Regions from separate parts of the Streptomyces sp. NPDC015171 genome, predicted to be linked through region 1. Evidence: riboswitches for the same ligand, from Rfam matches in the RefSeq annotation. Region 1 holds a riboswitch; each other region holds the start of a gene.
The links. A riboswitch is a leader RNA that binds a small molecule or an ion and turns the genes downstream of it on or off. The one in region 1 is predicted to bind thiamine pyrophosphate.
Positions count from the first base shown of each region.

Region 2: another riboswitch for thiamine pyrophosphate. It lies ahead of ACF073_RS25140 (thiamine ABC transporter substrate binding subunit); the one in region 1 lies ahead of ACF073_RS22855 (purine-cytosine permease family protein).
Region 3: another riboswitch for thiamine pyrophosphate. It lies ahead of thiC (phosphomethylpyrimidine synthase ThiC); the one in region 1 lies ahead of ACF073_RS22855 (purine-cytosine permease family protein).
Region 4: another riboswitch for thiamine pyrophosphate. It lies ahead of thiO (glycine oxidase ThiO); the one in region 1 lies ahead of ACF073_RS22855 (purine-cytosine permease family protein).

Region 1 is NZ_JBIBUO010000008.1:199,618-203,072, reverse strand. Features, by position in the region: gene ACF073_RS22855 (purine-cytosine permease family protein) at 1-1,265, opposite strand, end outside; TPP riboswitch at 1,255-1,350, opposite strand; partial or broken gene ACF073_RS22850 (hypothetical protein) at 1,668-2,768, opposite strand; gene ACF073_RS22845 (acyl-CoA dehydrogenase family protein) at 2,941-3,455, opposite strand, start outside.
Region 2 is NZ_JBIBUO010000009.1:240,230-243,684, reverse strand. Features, by position in the region: gene ACF073_RS25145 (ABC transporter permease) at 1-218, opposite strand, end outside; gene ACF073_RS25140 (thiamine ABC transporter substrate binding subunit) at 266-1,345, opposite strand; TPP riboswitch at 1,427-1,534, opposite strand; gene rlmN (23S rRNA (adenine(2503)-C(2))-methyltransferase RlmN) at 1,558-2,664, opposite strand; gene ACF073_RS25130 (hypothetical protein) at 2,842-3,150, shown strand; gene ACF073_RS25125 (hypothetical protein) at 3,231-3,443, opposite strand.
Region 3 is NZ_JBIBUO010000010.1:201,040-204,494, reverse strand. Features, by position in the region: gene ACF073_RS26550 (YibE/F family protein) at 1-1,084, opposite strand, end outside; TPP riboswitch at 1,165-1,342, shown strand; gene thiC (phosphomethylpyrimidine synthase ThiC) at 1,335-3,119, shown strand; gene ACF073_RS26540 (hypothetical protein) at 3,239-3,455, opposite strand, start outside.
Region 4 is NZ_JBIBUO010000013.1:226,508-229,962, reverse strand. Features, by position in the region: gene ACF073_RS30895 (thiazole synthase) at 1-513, opposite strand, end outside; gene thiS (sulfur carrier protein ThiS) at 517-729, opposite strand; gene thiO (glycine oxidase ThiO) at 726-1,958, opposite strand; TPP riboswitch at 1,956-2,067, opposite strand; gene ACF073_RS30880 (hypothetical protein) at 2,121-2,471, shown strand; gene ACF073_RS30875 (NAD(P)/FAD-dependent oxidoreductase) at 2,504-3,455, shown strand, end outside.

The DNA of each region.
Region 1 (3,455 bases):
GCGGCGGCGAACCCGACGACGAAGGCGGTGAGAGCCGGCCACCACGGCTGCGGCTCCGCCTCCTCCGCCCGCAGGTCGATCGGCCGGCCGCCGCGCGCCCTCTTCCGGGCCGCCCAGTCGACGATCACGATCGCGACGAACGCGGGGATCCAGTAGCCGACGAACAGCAGCACGTTCTGGAAGCGGGCCGTCGTGTCGGCGGCGTGCATCCACAGCACCAGCGGAAACCCGAGCAGCGCGGCGAGCGCGGCGGCGACCGGCCGCGGCACCCGCACGCCGACGGTCTGCAGCGCCAGCGACCCGCTGTAGTCGTTCATGGCGTTGCTGCACAGCGCCGCGAGAGCGACCGCGAGGAGCCCGAACGCGCCGAGCGCACCGCCGCCGAGCAGCCGGTCCACACCACGGGCGCTCTGGTCGGTGAACTGCGCGGCCCCCCACAGGCCGAGCGCCTGTACCGCGACGAAGGACACGCCGACACCGAGCAGGGTGCACCAGAACATGCGCGTCCGGGATGCCGTTCGTGGCAGGTAGCGGCTGAAGTCGCTCGCGTAGGGGGCCCACGAGAGAGCGAGACTCAGAGCGATGGCGCAGGTCAGCACGAACGCGCCGGCCCGATCGGCGCCGTGCACGGTCGTGGCCGTCGTGGGCTGGGTGCCGTGCGCGAGCTTCACCGCCAACGCGACGAACGCGACGGCGAGCGCGAAGGTCATCACCGTCTGCAACCGGTGGATCGCCTCGTACCCGATCACGCCCAGCACCCCCTGGGCCGCCAGCATCACCAGGACACCCAGCCAGAAGGGCCAGCCGCACAGCTGGGCCAGCGCGTCCCCGCCGAACAGGCCGATCAGCGCGTCCCAGGCGATGGACGACAGCCACTGCAGAGCGCCCGGCAGGGCCACGGCCCGGCCGAAGGCCAGCCTCGCCAGCGGCAGCTGGCCCGCTCCGGTCTGGCTTCCCCAGGTCCCCAGATAAGCCGTGGGCACCGCACCGACCACGGTGCCGAGCACCACGGCCAGCAAGGCGGTGGCGAAGTCCAGACCGAGGGCCGCCCCGACGGTGCCGCTGAACACGCCGGTCATCGTCAGGTTCGGGGCGAACCACACGGTGAAGAGGCGCCGGGGACCGCCGTAGCGGGCGTCCTCGGGCACCGGTGTGATCCCGCGCGTCTCCACCCGCAGATCGCCGGGGGCCGCCGGCATCCGGCCGTCGAAGACGCGTCGCACCTCGGCGACGGCCGTCTCTTCATGGGCGTACGGCAACGACATACGACATCCCTCCGCCAGTCCTAACTGGTTCAGGTTCAACGGGTGTGATCTCAGCCCCCGTGCGGGGGCACCCCGTGTCCAGGTACGCCGGCCAGAATAGCCCGGATCGGTGGCCGGTTCCGGCCGGGGTGAGGGGGGCCGCGCGGACCGGGTGACCGCGATCCCGACACGGCGAGCGCGGCGGCCCCTCCGAGAGCCGGGCCGGCTCCACCCCGCGTCCCGGCGGTGCGCACCGCGCTCGGCAGCTTCGGACCGGCGGGACGGGGCCCGGGACAGAGGGGACGGGCCCCGGGACCGGCGGACGGGCCTTCACTCTCGGAGACGAGGTTCGACCTCGACCCGGCCCGCCGCGAGGGTGGGCATCCGGCGACTCGCCGAGGACGGCGGATGGGGGGGACGAAGTCAGGAACGCGCCCTCGCCGGTGCGCTGTTGTAGGCCTGCGCCCGCAGGGCCGGGCGGCCCGAGCGCAGGGCCTCGGCGGGCCAGGACAGAGTGACCGTGCGCGACTCGCCGAGGAGGAGCCACAGGTAGTTGTCGCTGTACAGGGTCGGCAGGACGCGGCCCTCGCCCCGGCCGTCCAGCAGCGAGAGACGGACCATGGCGGCGACGGCGGGGCCGCGGTTGCGGACGGTGGCGGTCAGCTGGTGACGGGGGCCCGTGCGGGAGAGGCTCGTGACCGAGACCGACAGCTTGACCTGCCGCACCGTGTTGAGCGCTCTCATGTCCTCCGGAGTGCGGTGACGCCAGTAGGTGTTGCGGGACAGCACCCGGCCCCCGCTGTCTTCGAGGGTGCGCCGCAGCAGGTGCAGGGCGGGCACGTCGTCCGGCCGTCCGGCGGTGAACGCCGGTGCGGTGGAGGACGGGGCGATGTCGAGCCTCGCGGACCTCGGGGTGCCCAGGGGGCGGCCCGCGAGGTCGTGGGCGCGGGCCGTGACCGTGACGCCCTTCATCGCGGTGGCGGTGTGGTTGACCGCGAGGACCTGCCACTTCAGCGGGTCCGCCTGGACATGCAGGGGCTCGCAGGCGCTGCGGGCGCCGTAGTAGGTGCCGTTGACGTCGAAGTCGTAGTCGCACGTCTGCCAGACCGTGCTGTGCCAGGCCGGGTGGGACAGGTGGTCCTCGTACTGCGGGGACCAGCGGGTGCCGGGGCCGCCGTCGGTGGCGTGGGCGGCCGGGTGGTCGTGGTCCTCGGTCGAGGCGGTGGCCGTGCGGTGCCGTGCGAGGTCCGTGCCCGGGTTCCGGCTGTCGATCACGGACAGGGACCACAGCGAGTTGCCCCAGCTCGTGTTGCGCAGGCCGCAGCTGATCCGCAGGTACCGGCTGGTCCGTGCGGTGAACTCCGCGACATGGAGACTGGCGTCGCCGTTGTCGCAAGGCAGGGGTACGGCGGTGTTGTCGACGGTCTTCGCATCGGTCCAGGTGGAGTCGTCGGAGGAGACCTGCACCACGAACCGTGCCGCGTAGGCCTGTTCCCACACGAGGTCGACGCGGTCGAAGGACTGCTGGAAACGTTGTCTGACAACGTTGCCAACGGCTGATCCGTGCCGCCGCCCCTGTCAAGGCTCGCGACAGGATCGGGGGGTGACCGCAGCGATCACTGACGGGACGTCATGTGCCCGGCGCTCGCCTCGGGGTGACCCGTCCGCCGTCTCCGCCCCGTTCGCGTCCGTCGGCTCAGACGAGGAAGGTGGGCTGCTCGGTGATGCCCAGCAGGCTGCGGCCGTAGATCTCCCGGCCGAGGTCGGGGTTGACGACGCCGTGGCGGGACGCGGTGCCCAGGTCGCGCCAGATCCGCTGGAGGGGGTTGGCCAGGGCGAAGGCGCTCGCACCCGACACGGAGACGAGGCGGTCCACCGCCTCGCGGCTGCGGATCGCGGCGACGGCGGTGTCCATACGGACCCGGGCCCGCTCACCGACCGTCAGTTCCCGGCCCTCGGCGGCGGCGTGGTCGAGGTCGTCGGCGGCCCGGTAGGCGTGCAGTCGGGCGGTGTCGACGAGGGAAGCCGCGTCGGCGAAGGCGAGCTGGACGCTGGGCGAGTCGGCGAGGCGCGCGTAGACGGTCAGGGCCATCGGCTTGCGGGCCGCCGTGGCGAGGGCCAGCTCCAGGGCCGCCCCGGCCATGCCCAGCATGGGGGCGACGACCGTGAGCGCGAGCATCGAGGAGACCGCGACGGCGTTGCGGGGCTCGC
Region 2 (3,455 bases), on a different contig from region 1:
AAGACATAGGCGGCGGGCAGCGCGAGCAGCAGGGTGAGCGCGGTGGAGGCGAGCGCCTGCCAGGTGGTGAACCACAGCACGTGCCGGATGTCCGGCTGCGCGAGGACGTCCGCGATCCGCCCGAACCGCCAGACGCCGTCGGCCTTCAGTCCGCGGACGACGATCGCGGCCACCGGCCAGGCGAAGAACAGCGCGAAGAACGCGACCGGCAGGGCCATCAGCCCGAGCCGGGCCGCGTTCCCGCGCCGGTCCCGCTCACGGCCCGTCACTTCAGTACGAGCGACGTCCACGTCTTGACCCACTGGTCGCGGTTGGCGGCGATCTTGCCGGGCGCCATGGTCTCGGGGTGCTCGGCGGCCGGCCCGTACGCGGTGAACTCGGCGGGCACCTTCGCGCCCCCCACCACCGGGTAGACGTACATGTTCAGCGGCATGTCCTCCTGGAACTCCTTGGAGACCAGGAAGTCGACGAACGCCTTGGCGCCCTCGGGGTTGCCGGCGTTGCTCAGCACCCCGGCGAACTCGGTCTGCCGGAAGCAGGTGCCGCTCACCACACCCGTCGGGGCGGTGCTCGGCCGCTTCTTGGCGTAGATCACCTCAGCGGGCGGCGAGGAGGCGTACGACACCACGAGCGGCCGGTCGCCGCCCGCCTTCCTGCCCCCGGAGGAGCCGGAGAACTCCTGGGAGTAGGCCTGCTCCCAGCCGTCGACGACCTTGACGCCGTTGGCCTTGAGCTTCTTCCAGTACTCCGGCCAGCCCTTGTCGCCGTAGCTCGCGGCGCTGCCGAGCAGTAAGCCGAGCCCCGGCGAGGAGGTGGCCGCGTTCTCGGTGACGAGGAGGTTCTTGTACGCGGGATCGGCCAGGTCGGCGAAGGACCGCGGCGGGGCCAGCTTGTGCTCGCTGAAGTAGGCCTTGTCGTAGTTGACGCAGATGTCGCCGTAGTCGACGGGCGTGACCCGGTGCTCGGCCTTGTCGAGCTGGTAGGCGGCGCCGACCGTGTCGAGGCCCTTGGCCGTGTACGGCTGGAAGAGGCCGTTGTCGAGGGCCCGGGACAGCAGGGTGTTGTCGACGCCGAAGAAGACGTCGCCCTGCGGGTGGTCCTTGGTCAGGATCGCCTTGTTGACGGCCTGCCCGGCGTCGCCGTCCTCGAGGACCCTGACCCGGTACCCGGAGCGCTTCTCGAAGTCCTTGAGCACGTTCTTCGAGACGGCCCACGAGTTGTGGCTGACCAGCGTCACGGTCTTGGAGTCGGACGACGCCGTGCCGCCCGAGCCGCACCCGGTCAGGGCGGGCAGCGCGATCAGGCCGAGCCCGACCGCCGCGGCCGTGAGGGTCTTGTTGTGCACTGGATGTCCTCCTGGGGGTTGGCCAGGAAGAGACGCGGCCCTGCCCGGCTCCGCGGGGCGGAGCCGGGCAGGGCGCAACAGCTTGAGTGATGACCGAACTTCCTACCCAGAATGACCTGGGCGAGGTTCAGAGGGTCTGCGGCCCGGTTGCCGCACTCTCAGCGCTGTGGCGCTCCCCTGTCGGAATATGAAGTTGTGTGGACCCGGCCAGGTTACCGCTCGGTGGCCGCGAGCTGACCGCAGGCTCCGTCGATCTCCTGCCCACGGGTGTCCCGTACGGTGACGGGCACCCCGTGCGCGGCGATGGCCTCGACGAACGCCTTCTCGTCCTCGGGCCGCGACGCGGTCCACTTCGAACCCGGCGTCGGGTTCAGCGGGATCAGGTTGACGTGCACGGGCCTGCCCTTGAGCAGCCGGCCGAGCCGGTCGCCGCGCCAGGCCTGGTCGTTGATGTCCCGGATCAGGGCGTACTCGATGGACAGCCGGCGCCCGCTCTTCTCCGCGTACTCGAACCCGGCGTCCAGCACCTCACGCACCTTCCAGCGCGTGTTGACGGGGACGAGGGTGTCGCGCAGCTCGTCGTCGGGGGCGTGCAGGGAGATCGCGAGCCGGCACTTGAAGCCCTCGTCGGCGAACCGGTGGATGGCCGGCACCAGCCCGACGGTCGACACGGTGATCCCGCGCTGCGAGAGCCCGAGGCCGTCGGGGGCCGGGTCGGTGAGCGCGCGGATGGCACCGACGACCCGCTTGTAGTTGGCGAGCGGCTCGCCCATGCCCATGAACACGATGTTGGACAGCCGCGCCGGGCCGCCGGGCACCTCCCCGTCCCGGAGCGCCCGCATCCCGTCCACGATCTGGTGGACGATCTCGGCGGTGGACAGGTTGCGGTCCAGGCCCGCCTGGCCGGTGGCGCAGAACGGGCAGTTCATGCCGCATCCGGCCTGCGAGCTGATGCACATGGTGACCCGGTCCGGGTACCGCATCAGCACCGACTCGACCAGCGTCCCGTCGAACAGCCGCCACAGCGTCTTGCGCGTGGTGCCCTGGTCGGTGGACAGATGCCGGACGACGGTCATCAGCTCGGGGAACAGCGCTTCCCGGAGCTTGGCGCGCGAACCGGCGGGGATGTCGGTCCACTGCTCCGGGTCGTGCGTGTACCGCGCGAAGTAGTGCTGCGCGAGCTGCTTGGCACGGAACGGCTTCTCACCGGTCTCGGCCACAGCGTCCTTGCGCTCGGCGGGCGTGAGATCGGCGAGATGCCGCGGCGGCTTCTTGGCTCCGCGCGGGGCGACGAATGTGAGTTCTCCGGGCTTAGGCATGGCGCTACCAGTGTCGCAGATCCACTTGGGTGACCCGGGGCCGTCGGCCGCTGGGGTGACCGGCGACACCCGGAGGCCGCCCTGGCCCGTCCGAGCCCGCTCGGCCCGGCTGGCACGGGGATGCGCCGCGTAGCAGCCTGGAGACAGGGAACATCCGCCGCATGACAGCCCGAGGAGATGGCCGTGACTTCTGCTGGCTACGACACCACGTCGGACACCGCGTTCTTCGCCGAGATCACGGACGTGTTCAGGAAGCACCCTGAGGCGGCCGGGAAATACGCCCTCGCGAGTCTCGCCGTGGAGCGCGAGCTGGACGTCGACTACGCCCGGCAGTACGGAGTCTCCCGGATCGAGGGCGGCCGGGTCATCACCGAGTTCCATGACCGGGACAGCGATCGGCCGGTGATCCGGGCCCGGCTCTGCGTCAAGTACGAGCTGCGGGGACAAGAGCTGAAGTGCGTGCACTGGATGGAAGCCGAGGAGTGACCGCCACCGCCGGCGGCGACCGCGTGGACGTCCGCCAGCGGCACGGGGCGTTTGCCAGGGGCCCCTGGCGGCAGCCGTGCTCAGTCGTCCGCGGTGCCGCTCCTGCCCAGGCTCCGGCTTCGCTTCTTGCCTGAGTCGCGCACCAGCTCGCCCAGTACGAGCGTCACGGCCGCGACGACACGGGCCCAGCGCGGCCCGCCGCGGTCCGCCCAGACCACGCAGACGCATCCGCCGACGACGAGCGCCAGAACCCCGAGCAGTAGAAAGATCATGTTCCCCACCTGTGCGGTCATGCCGGAAGCCGT
Region 3 (3,455 bases), on a different contig from region 1:
GCCAGCCCATCGACGGGTTGGCCTCGTGCAGCTCCCACACGGCCGACGTCTGGGTGACCGTCACATCGTCCAGGACACCGAGCGAACCGATGATGACGCCGGCCAGCAGCAGACCGCTCATGTCGATCGACGGATACAGCCCATGGATCAGACCGGTGCTGTCGTCCGTGTTGCCGGTCAGCGCGGCCCAGCCGATGAACAGCGAGCCGAGTACCCCGATCAGCACGAGGGAGATCAGCGTGCCGAGCACCGCCACCGAGGTCCGGGCCGACAGGCCGTGGCACATGTACAGGGCGATCAGCATGATGGCGCTCGCCCCGACCACGGCCACCAGCAGCGGGTTCGATCCCTGGAGGATCGCGGGCAGGATGAACAGCGTCAGCACCAGGAAGCTCACGGCCAGCGCGACCAGCGCCATGACACCGCGCAGCCGCCCCACCACGACGACGGCCACCGCGAAGATCCCCGCGAGCAGAGCCATGGGGAACTTCCGGTTCACATCGGTCACCGCGTACTGCAGTTCCTTCGGGGCCGAGGGTTCGTAGGCGACCACGACCTTCTCGCCCTGGTGCAGCTGGCGCGACTGGTCCGGCTGCACGATCTCCGTGAACGTACGGCCCTTGTCCTTGCCGGTGTCGACCCGGACGGTCGCCTTCTTGCAGTCTCCGTCGGCCTGTTGCTGGGCCGAGGTGCCCTCGGCGGTGGAGGTGTCGCCGGTCGGGGTGCCGCCGGAGGCGTTGACCGACTTGCAGCTGACCTCGACGACTTGGGTGACCGTTGCCTGCTGGGTCTGCCGGTCGAAGCCGACGCCGGTGCGCTTGTGGGACGGGGCCTCCCCGGGCCAGAGCACCACGAGGCCGACCAGGACCGCGGCGGTGAAGGGGACCAGTACCGCGGCGATGACCTTGCGCAGGTGCTTGGAGACAGGAGCCGCGGGACCGTGGCTGTGACTGTGACTGTGGCCGTGCCCGTGCCCAGGACCGGTGTCACGGCCGCCCGCCGGGGCTCCGTGGCCGTGTGCGCCGCCCTGTCCCGAGCCGTCTCGGCGGAGTGGCTCGGGTGGCTGCTGGGGATACTGCTCCATCCTGGTCACCGCCAGATCATCGCAAGAACGGCGGGGGCCCACTGTTCACCGCGCCACACATGACGCTAGCGTGGAGGCACCTTTGCACACGCGGGAGCTCGGAGCACCGGGCTGAGAGGGCGCTGACCTCCGTAGACGCGATGTTTCACGTGGAACGAACGATGTTCCACAGGAAACCTCGCCAGACGGAAGCCGCTGCGTCGACCGCTGAACCTGTTACCGGGTAATGCCGGCGTAGGGAGTAGGTCTCATGACCAACAAGGACGCACGCACGCCTGCCTCCGTCCAGGACGAGAAGTCCCAGGAGGCCGGGAAGTCCATCGGCTGGCACAAGGCGTATGTCGAGGGCTCGCGCCCCGACCTGCGGGTGCCGGTCCGTCAGGTGCATCTCACCAACGGGCAGTCGGTCACGCTGTACGACACCTCGGGCCCGTACACCGACCCTCTCGTCGAGACGGACGTCCGCAGGGGCCTGCTGCCGCTGCGGGAGAACTGGATCGTCGCCCGCGGCGACACGGAGGAGTACGCGGGCCGTCCGGTCCGCCCCGAGGACGACGGGATCAAGCACACCTCGCCGCGCGGCGGCCTGCGGAACCTGGACGCGGTCTTCCCCGGCCGCCCGCGTCAGCCGCGGCGGGGCCGGGGCGGGCAGGCGGTGACCCAGCTCGCGTACGCCCGCCGGGGCGAGATCACGCCCGAGATGGAGTTCGTGGCCGTCCGGGAGAACGTTCCGGCCGAGGTGGTGCGGGAGGAGATCGCGGCGGGCCGGGCCGTGCTGCCGGCCAATGTGAACCACCCGGAGATCGAACCGATGATCATCGGCAAGCGGTTCCTGGTGAAGGTGAACGCCAACATCGGCAACTCCGCGGTGACGTCCTCCATCGAGGAAGAGGTCGAGAAGATGACCTGGGCGACCCGCTGGGGCGCCGACACGGTCATGGACCTGTCCACCGGCCGCAACATCCACACCACCCGCGAGTGGGTGCTGCGCAACTCCCCCGTCCCCATCGGTACGGTGCCGCTCTACCAGGCGCTGGAGAAGGTCGACGGCAAGGCCGAGGAACTGACCTGGGAGATCTACAAGGACACCGTCATCGAGCAGGCCGAGCAGGGCGTGGACTACATGACCGTCCACGCGGGCGTCCGGCTGCCGTACGTCCCGCTCACCGCCAACCGCAAGACCGGCATCGTCTCGCGCGGCGGCTCGATCATGGCCGCATGGTGCCTGGCGCACCACAAGGAATCGTTCCTGTACGAGAACTTCGAAGAGCTGTGCGAGATCCTCGCCGCCTACGACGTCACGTACTCGCTGGGCGACGGTCTCAGGCCGGGGTCGATCGCGGACGCCAACGACGAGGCGCAGTTCGCGGAGCTGCGCACGCTCGGGGAACTCAACACGATCGCCAAGCGTTTCAACGTACAGACCATGATCGAGGGCCCGGGCCATGTCCCGATGCACAAGATCAAGGAGAACATCGACCTTCAGCAGGAGATCTGCGATGAAGCCCCGTTCTATACGCTCGGCCCGCTGACCACGGACATCGCGCCGGCCTACGACCACATCACCTCCGGTATCGGCGCCGCGATGATCGCCTGGTGGGGCACGGCGATGCTCTGCTACGTCACGCCCAAGGAGCACCTGGGCCTGCCCAACCGGGACGACGTCAAGACCGGCGTGATCACCTACAAGATCGCCGCGCACGCGGCGGACCTCGCCAAGGGGCACCCGGGTGCGCAGGAGTGGGACGACGCGCTGTCCGACGCCCGCTTCGAGTTCCGGTGGGAGGACCAGTTCAACCTCGCCCTGGACCCGGTGACGGCACGGGAGTTCCACGACGAGACCCTGCCGGCGGAGCCCGCCAAGACGGCCCACTTCTGCTCCATGTGCGGTCCGAAGTTCTGCAGCATGAAGATCTCGCAGGACATCCGGAGGGAGCACGGCGGCAGCCGGGCCGAGGTCGAGGAGGGCATGGCCCAGAAGTCGAAGGAGTTCGCGGAGGCCGGCAACCGGGTGTATCTGCCGATCGCCGACTGAACCACGTGCGGTGGACGCGCCGCGCCGGCCGGTGAGCCGGCGGACGCGGCGCGCGGGCTCGCGGCCGGCCGGGGTGGTGGCATCACCACACCGCCCGGCCGCTCGGCTCGCCGGGCGCGCTAGTCGGGCTGGTGCTCCGGGCCGCCGAAGTCCGGGCTGGTGTAGTCGGGGCTGGTGTAGCGCGGGCGGCCGGACGCGGTGCCGTCGTCGGGGCTGCTGAAGCCGGGGCGGTCGTAGCCCAGGCGCGGCATGCGGCCGGTCGATGGGGGTGGAGCCGGGTGAGGAACGGCCGGCGAGTCGGCCGCGGCCAGCGCCTCCCGGAGGAAGGGCAGAATG
Region 4 (3,455 bases), on a different contig from region 1:
CTGGAAGTTGTGCGGATTGCGGATCCCGAGCCCGGAGCCGATCGGCGAACCGAGCGGCATCACCGCCGCACACCCGACATCCTCCAGCTTCCGCGCGAGCACGGGATCGTCGTTCGTGTACGGCAGCACCGTGAACCCGTCGTCGACCAGCGTCTCCGCAGCCTCCAGCGTCTCCACCGGATCCGGCAGCAGCGTCCGCTCGTCGGCGATGACCTCCAGCTTGACCAGGTCCGTACCCAGCGCCTCCCGCGCCAGCCGTGCGGTCAGCACGGCCTCACCCGCGGTGAAACAGCCGGCCGTGTTCGGCAGCACCCGGATGCCCAGCTTCTCCAGCACCGAGAGCACCGAACCGTGCACGGAGGGGTCCACCCGGCGCATGGCGACGGTCGTCAGCTCCGTACCCGAGGTGACCAGGGCCCGCTCCAGCACCTCCAGGCTCGGCGCCCCGCCCGTGCCCATGATCAGCCGGGAGGAGAAGGTCAGTCCACCGAGGACCAGGGGATCGTCGGCCATGGTTCAGCCTCCCTGTACGGCGGTGAGGACTTCGACCCGGTCGCCCTCGGCGAGGGCGGTCGTCGCCCACCGCGTGCGCGGGACGACGGTCTCGTTGACGGCGGCGGCCACCCCGCGCGGCGCCGCGGTGAGCGTCTCCACCAGCGCGTCCAGCGCGGTGCCGGGCACCACCTGACGGGGTTCACCGTTGACCGAGATGGTCAGGGACATGTTCATGCGTGCTGCTCCAGCTTGTCCGTCTCGGAGGTCTGGGAGGTCTCGGAGGAATCCGAGAAATCGGAGGTGTCGGGCGTCCCGTCCGGGGGCGCGGCGCCGAACCGCAACGGGGTGAACGGGCGTGCCGCCTCCGGGAGGTCCCCGGTGGCCAGGACATCCGCCAGCACGTCCCCGGTGACCGGCGTGAGCAGCACCCCGTTGCGGTAGTGCCCGGTGGCCAGCACCAGCCCGGGAAGACCGGACGGCCCGAGCAGCGGCGCGTTGTCGGGGGAACCGGGACGCAGACCGGCCCGGGTCTCGGTGAGCGGCAGCTCGGTGATGCCGGGCACCAGCTCATGGGCGTCCCGCAGCAGCTCGTACACACCGCCGGCCGTGACCGTCGTGTCCCAGCCCAGCTCCTCGCTGGTGGCGCCGACGACCAGTTCGCCGTTCTCCCGGGGCACCAGATAGACATGGCTGCCGCGCACCACGGCCCGCACGGTCCGGCTCAAGAACGGCGCGTACCGGCGCGGCACGGTCAGCCGCAGCACCTGCCCCTTGACCGGCCGCACCGGAGGCAGCAGCTCGTCCGGCACGCCCGCCAGGCGCCCGCTCAGGCTGCCGGCCGCGAGCACCACCTGCGCCGCGCGCAGCCCGGTGCCGTCCGCCGTGGTGACCCCGACGGCCCGGCCCGCCGCCACATCGAGCCGCTCCGCCCAGGCGTGGTGGAACACCACACCGGCCCGCTCGCACGCGGCCACCAGGGCCGCCGCGAGCCGGCGCGGGTCGATCTGGTGGTCGCCGTCGACCCGCAGCCCGCCGCGCACCCCCGGCGCGAGCATGGGTTCGAGGCGCCGGCACTCCCGCCCGGACAGCCACTCCGAAGCCAGCCCCGAGCGCTGCTGGAGCGCGTGCAGTTCGCGCAGATGGGCGCGGTCGTCGGCGTCCAGCGCGACGGCGAGCGTGCCGCAGCGGCGGTAGCCGAGGTCGTGGCCGGTCAGCTCGGTCAGCTCGGCCGCGAACTCCGGATAGCGGCGGGCCGACTCCAGGTTCAGGGCGAGCAGCCTCTCCTCGCCGTAGTGCAGCTCCGTGACCGCGGCCAGCATCCCGGCCGCGACCTGCGCGGCCCCGCCGCCCGGCGTGGGATCCACCACAGCCGTGCCGAGCCCGCGCTGCGCCGCGCGCCAGGCCGTGACCAGACCGATGATTCCGCCCCCGATGACGAGGACGTCGGAGGTACGTGACGACATGGGCGTTCAGCCCCTCCCTTCGCCGGCATGACCCGGATCAGGTTCGTACGGTCGGAGGCCGCCAGCCTCCCTCTCAGCCCGGTGCGTCCGGGCTCCCGCGAGTGCTTGTACGGTGGCCACCCTAGCCCTCCGCCCGCCCCGCTCGTAAGGGAGCCCCGCCCCATGGCCAGGTCGCTCGACGGACTCACCCTCGCCCCCGTGGCGGACCAAGCCCCAGGTCAGGTGGGTACGCGCACCCGGTTCGCGTACCACGAGAAGGACGGCCGGATCTGGGCCGAGTACGCCGGCGGCGACGTCGTACGGGGCCACCTGGTCGGCACCCGCGAGGGCGACCGGCTCGACTTCCGGTACGTCCAGCTGAAGACCGACGGGACGACCGCCTCGGGGCACTGCGTGTCCGCGGTCGTGGAGCTGCCGGACGGGCGGGTGCGGCTGGAGGAGACCTGGGAGTGGGAGTCCGGCACGGGCTCGGGCACCAGCGTCGTGGAGCAGGTCACCGAGCACGCCCCCTGACTGACAGATCGTCAATTGTCTATGGTGATCGAGTGAGCGAGCAGACAGCGCAAGAGGGCACGGCACCGGGGCGGCGCGTGGTCGTCGTCGGCGCGGGCATGGCCGGCGTGCAGACCGCGGTCGCCCTGCGGGAACAGGGCTTCCGGGGCGGCGTGAGCGTCATCGGCGCCGAGCCGCACCAGCCGTACGACCGGCCGCCGCTGTCGAAGGCCGTCCTGCTCGGCAAGGCCGAGGACTCCGCCTTCGACGTGGACTTCGAGGTCCTCGGGGTCGAGCTGCGGCTCGGCTGCGAGGTGCACGGCGTGCGCCCCGCAGAGCACGAGCTGGACACCGAGTCGGGCCCGGTGCCGTACGACGTCCTGGTCCTGGCCACCGGCGCCGAACCGATCACCCTGCCCGGCACCGAGGGCGTGCCCGGGGTGCATCTGCTGCGCACCCTGGACGACGCCGAACGGCTGCGGCCCGTGCTCGCCCGGCAGCACGACATCGTGGTCGTGGGCGCCGGCTGGATCGGCGCCGAGTTCGCCACCGCGGCCCGCGAGGCCGGCTGCGCGGTGACCGTCGTGGAGGCGGCCGGCCGGCCGCTCGCCGGCGCGCTGCCCGCCGAGGTCGCCGCGCCCATGGCCGCCTGGTACGCCGACAGCGGTACGGAACTGCGCACCCACGCGCGCGTGGAGCGCGTCGAGCCCGGCGCCGTGGTGCTGGCCGACGGCACCCGGCTGCCCGCGGGCGCCGTCGTCGTCGGTATCGGCGCCCGCCCCGCCACCGCCTGGCTCGCGGGCTCCGGCGTCGAGCTGGGCGCGCACGGCGAGGTGCTCGCGGACGCCCGCCTGCGCACCTCCCTGCCGGACGTGTACGCCGTCGGCGACTGCGCCTCCTTCCCCTCGGCCCGCTACGGCGAGCGGCTCCTCGTCCACCACTGGGACAACGCCCTCCAGGGCCCGCGCACGGTCGCCGCGAACATCCTGGGCGAGACGGCGGCGG